DNA from 2 places in the Photobacterium sp. ABD4_091 genome. Region 1 is predicted to be linked to the other one. Evidence: predicted binding sites of a transcription regulator. Region 1 holds the regulator's gene; the other holds the start of a gene.
The links. The regulator MetJ, encoded in region 1, represses methionine synthesis genes. The targets are predictions, from matches to a motif close to TTAGACNTNTANANGTCTAA.

Region 1 (2,401 bases):
GCCGTGACGATATCAACGAGTACAAGCAGCTGTTTGCTAACAATACTGATAAGCGTACGCTGGAAGATGTGATTGAAGGTGCAGATATCTTTGTTGGTGTATCTGGCCCGGACCTGCTTGCGCCTGAAGCGCTGAAGCTAATGGCTGACAAGCCAGTCGTATTTGCATGTTCTAACCCAGATCCTGAAATCAAGCCTGAGCTGGCCCATGCGGTACGCGATGATTTGATCATGGGTACTGGCCGTTCGGATTACCCGAACCAGGTGAACAATGTTATCTGCTTCCCGTTCATCTTCCGTGGTGCACTTGATGTACGCGCCAGCGAAATCAATGACGAGATGAAGCTGGCCGCCGTTGATGCGATCCGCGCATTGGCCAAAGAGCCGGTACCGGCTGAAGTGGTTGCTGCTGCAGGTGCAGACAAGCTTGAGTTCGGCCCGGAATACATTATTCCTAAGCCAATGGACCCACGCTTGCTCCCTCGCGTTGCCAAAGCCGTTGCCCAGGCGGCAGTTGATTCTGGCGTAGCCCAAATCGAAATGCCGGTTGGCTACATGGAAGCGAAATAATTTTCGTATTGCGCCAAAGCAAATAAAAAAACCAGCCTCAGGGCTGGTTTTTTTGTCATAACACATTGGCATTATGATAGGTAGGCTGCCGTTGGGGCTTACTCGTTGATGTCTTCGTAAGTAATTCCCATCTCTTCCATTAGCGCCTTGGCTTCGGCTGGAAGATCGTCCGGACGGTCTTTGCGGATATCGTCATCGGTAGGGAGCGGCTGGCCGGTATAAGCGTGCAGGAAGGCTTCGCACAGCAGCTCACTATTGGTCGCATGGCGTAAGTTGTTGACCTGACGGCGGGTACGCTCATCGGTCAGGATTTTCAGAACCTTCAATGGAATCGAAACTGTAATTTTTTTTACTTGTTCGTTTTTCTTACCGTGTTCCGCGTAAGGGCTGATGTATTCGCCATTCCACTCTGCCATTTTTTACCTTCTCAGCGATATAAAAGTGATGAAATATAGTATGCCTGAATTTTAGCGGGATTTACTGCCATAAGCAAAGACATATAGACGTCTAGAAGTGTTGACGGCTGGCTTGTTTGTCGCTATGTTGTTGCATAAAAGTTATTCGCCAGGGCTACCCTGACAAGGAAAGTAAATATGAGTGACAAGAAGCTAGCCACCGTCGCTGTCCGCACCGGCATCGAATCCGATACCCAGTACAATGCTGTGGTACCTCCCCTCTATTTAACCTCGACCTACAGCTTTCCGCAATTGGGCGAGGTGCCAGAATTTGATTATTCTCGCTCAGGCAACCCGACCCGCAACACATTGGCTGATGCGTTGGCAGAGCTGGAAGGGGGGGCTGGCGCTGTGGTAACCAGTTGCGGGACGGCGGCAATCAACCTGCTGGCTTCGGCACTGGTCGGCCCGGACGATTTGATTATCGCACCGCATGACTGCTACGGCGGTACCTACCGCTTGTTTAATACCCGGGCCGGCAAGGGTGATTTCAAGGTGCGCTTTGTCGATCAGACCGATCCGGCAGCAGTAGCAGAAGCCCTGGCGCTCAAACCCAAGCTGATTTGGGTCGAAACCCCGTCAAACCCATTGCTGCGCATTGTCGATGTCGCCGAAATTTGCGCGGCAGCCAAGCAGGCTGGGGCGCTGGTAGCGGTAGACAACACTTTCCTGTCTCCGATCCTCCAGCAGCCAATTGCCCTTGGTGCCGATTTCGTTGTCCACTCCACGACTAAATACATCAACGGCCACTCCGATGTGGTGGGTGGCGTCCTGATCTCTAACAATGAACAACACGCAGAGGACATCGCCTGGTGGGCAAACTGTATCGGCGCCACCGGCGCGCCGTTTGATGCCTACATGACGCTGCGCGGGCTGCGTACACTGGCACCGAGAATGCGCATGCATGAGGAAAACAGCCGCCAGATCCTGGCTTACTTGCAGCAGCAGCCGCTAGTGGGGGCTATCTACCACCCGAGCCAGCCGGGGCACCCAGGCCATGACATTGCCCTCAAGCAGCAGAAAGGCTTCGGTGCCATGCTCAGTTTCGAGATTGCCGGCAGCATGGCCCAGCTTGAGGTGTTTGTTAAAACGCTAAACTGTTTCTCATTGGCAGAATCGCTAGGCGGTACGGAAAGCTTGATTTGCCACCCGGCAAGCATGACTCACCGTGCGATGTCTGACGAAGCCCAGGCCGAGGCGGGGCTCAAGCCGTCACTGCTGCGGCTGTCGGTTGGCCTTGAGGATCCCGAGGATTTGATTGCTGATCTGGAGCAGGCTTTCAGCAAAGCGGCGGAGGTAGCGTAAATGAGTTTACCTGTAACACGCCAGCTGCATAAGTTTGGCGGCAGCAGCCTGGCAGATCCTGAGTGCTACCTC
Region 2 (2,401 bases), 1.3 Mb from region 1:
TGCTTTGCTGTTGCAAAAAAAGCAGCCAGATAATGGCGTTCCCTTTCTTGTGCCCTGATCGCGGCGAACAAGCGCCGCCATAGGCCGTCGCCCAAAGGTTTGCTGATAACAAGGCCTTGCCGGGCAAAGTCAAACACTGCCCAGTTAGGCAGTGCCGCAACGCCTAAACCGGCAGACACCATTTGGATCAGCATTAGGGTATTATCTGCTTGTTTCCAGTTGGCGGGTTCTACACCGGCCGGTTGCATAAAGTGCTTCACTACATCTAGCCGGGTTCGCTGCACCGGATAACTCAGCATCGTTTCATGGGCCAAATCTTCCGGCGTTATCACCTCTTTCGCAGCCAGTGCTGACTGAGGCGAAACAATCAGGCGCATTTCGAAATCAAACAATGGCTCAAAGTGGATTTCACTGCGGGTTTGGATGTCCGACGTAATGACCAGGTCGAGCTCGCCCGCACTGAGGGCTGGCAAAGGCTCGAACCCAAAACCAGATGAAAAATCCAAGGTGACATTTGGCCAGTGGCTTTGGTAAGCCTTGAGTGCCGGCATTAGCCACTGGAAGCAAGAATGGCACTCAATCGCCATATGGAGGCGTCCGTTAGTATCTTCTTTGAGGCTTGCCAGTTCATGTTCTGCCTGGGCTAGGCGAGGAAACAAATCATCGGCTAGCCGCAGTAAAATTTCGCCCTCTGCAGTGAATTTTACTGGGCGGGTCTTGCGCAGAAAAAGTTGGCTGCCTAATCGCTGCTCCAAATCTTTCAGCTGGTGTGACAACGCTGACTGGGTTAAGCACAGCGTCGTGGCTGTCGCGGTTAACGATCCGGTATCTCTTAACACCGTCAGTGTTTTTAAGTGCTTAATTTCAATCAAATCGTTTCCTCTCACTTTCGCCATGCGTTCATCCGTGCAACGCTTTTTAATGTAACGGTAAAACATAGCGGTGTAAACATCTAGACGGCTATTAACAAAAAGACTGCGCAAGCGGGCTCATATGAATTTTATTCAAGGTAAACATTAATGATTAGAAATTGCTCATAGTTAACGTGTAGGCCATTGTAAATCCAACAACGACTAAGATTGCATGGACGGAGCAGCAATGACTTTAAAAACAAAAACACATATTTTGGGATACCCTCGAATTGGCAGCCAGCGCGAGCTGAAGTTTGCACAGGAAAAATATTGGCGCGGGGAAATATCCCAAGCTGAACTGAAAGAAGTGGGTAGCTTGCTGCGCCACCGCCACTGGGGCGAGCAATCAGGAGCCGGGTTAGATGTTGTCGCTGTTGGTGACTTTGCTTGGTACGACCAAGTGCTGGGTACCAGTATGTTATTGGGCCACTTGCCAAAGCGCCACCGCAGCGGTTTCCCTGACCTAGATACCTTGTTCCGTGTTGCAAGGGGCAAGGCGCCGACAGGCTGCGCGTGCGCAGCATCAGATATGACCAAGTGGTTTAATACCAACTACCACTACATTGTGCCTGAATTTAGCGCCGATGATGAATTCAACGTAAGCTGGCCGCAGTTGTTCGAAGAAATTGCTGAGGCCAAGCAAGCGGGTCATAGTGTGAAGCCTGTACTGCTAGGGCCCGTGTCTTACCTATGGCTCGGCAAAGAAAAAGAGCCAGGCTTTAACAGGCTTTCGTTGTTGCCAAGGCTGCTGGCAGCATACCAGCAAATCTTGAATAAGCTGGCAAAGCTCGGTGTTGAGTGGGTACAGGTTGATGAACCGGTTTTGACGCTGGAGCTGCCAAAAGAGTGGATTGATTCGTTCAAGATTGCCTATCAGGTTCTTCACGGCTCGCCGAAAATCCTACTGACGACATATTTCGACACGGTAACCCATCAGCTTGATGCGATCACAGGGCTTAAGGTTGACGGCATCCATGTGGATGTTTCAGCGGCACCAGAACAGTTGTATGAAGTGGTAGAGCGATTGCCTGAGCACTGGGTACTGTCCGCAGGTGTTGTTAACGGTCGTAATGTATGGCGTGCAGATTTAAGTGCTTTGTTGGATCAACTAAAGCCTGTCAAAGCACAGCTTGGGGAGCGGCTATGGCTGGCTTCATCATGTTCGCTGCTTCACAGCCCAATGGATCTGGACTTGGAAACCGATCTTTCTCCTGATGTTAGGCAATGGTTAGCTTTCGCCAAGCAAAAATGCCGCGAGCTGACTTTGTTGGCGCAGGCGGTTGATGGCAATGAGATCGCGATTGATGAATGTGCACGGTACAGTGCACCGATCAGGGCACGTGCTACTAGCTCTGCAGTGAACAATGCCAAGGTACGCCAGCGTACTGGTGCCATTTCCGATGCTTTGGCTGAGAGAAAACTACCATATCAGGAACGAGCCCGTGTTCAGCGTCAGTCATTAGGGCTACCGCTGCTGCCGACAACAACCA

Region 2: the regulator MetJ is predicted to act here: its motif matches at 945-964, upstream of metE (5-methyltetrahydropteroyltriglutamate--homocysteine S-methyltransferase).

Annotation. Positions count from the first base shown of each region.
Region 1 is NZ_JBSWWQ010000001.1:1,398,872-1,401,272, reverse strand. Features, by position in the region: gene ACXAGQ_RS06500 (malic enzyme-like NAD(P)-binding protein) at 1-569, shown strand, start outside; gene metJ (met regulon transcriptional regulator MetJ) at 668-985, opposite strand; gene ACXAGQ_RS06490 (O-succinylhomoserine (thiol)-lyase) at 1,163-2,329, shown strand; gene ACXAGQ_RS06485 (bifunctional aspartate kinase/homoserine dehydrogenase II) at 2,330-2,401, shown strand, end outside.
Region 2 is NZ_JBSWWQ010000001.1:122,099-124,499, reverse strand. Features, by position in the region: gene metR (HTH-type transcriptional regulator MetR) at 1-872, opposite strand, end outside; gene metE (5-methyltetrahydropteroyltriglutamate--homocysteine S-methyltransferase) at 1,099-2,401, shown strand, end outside.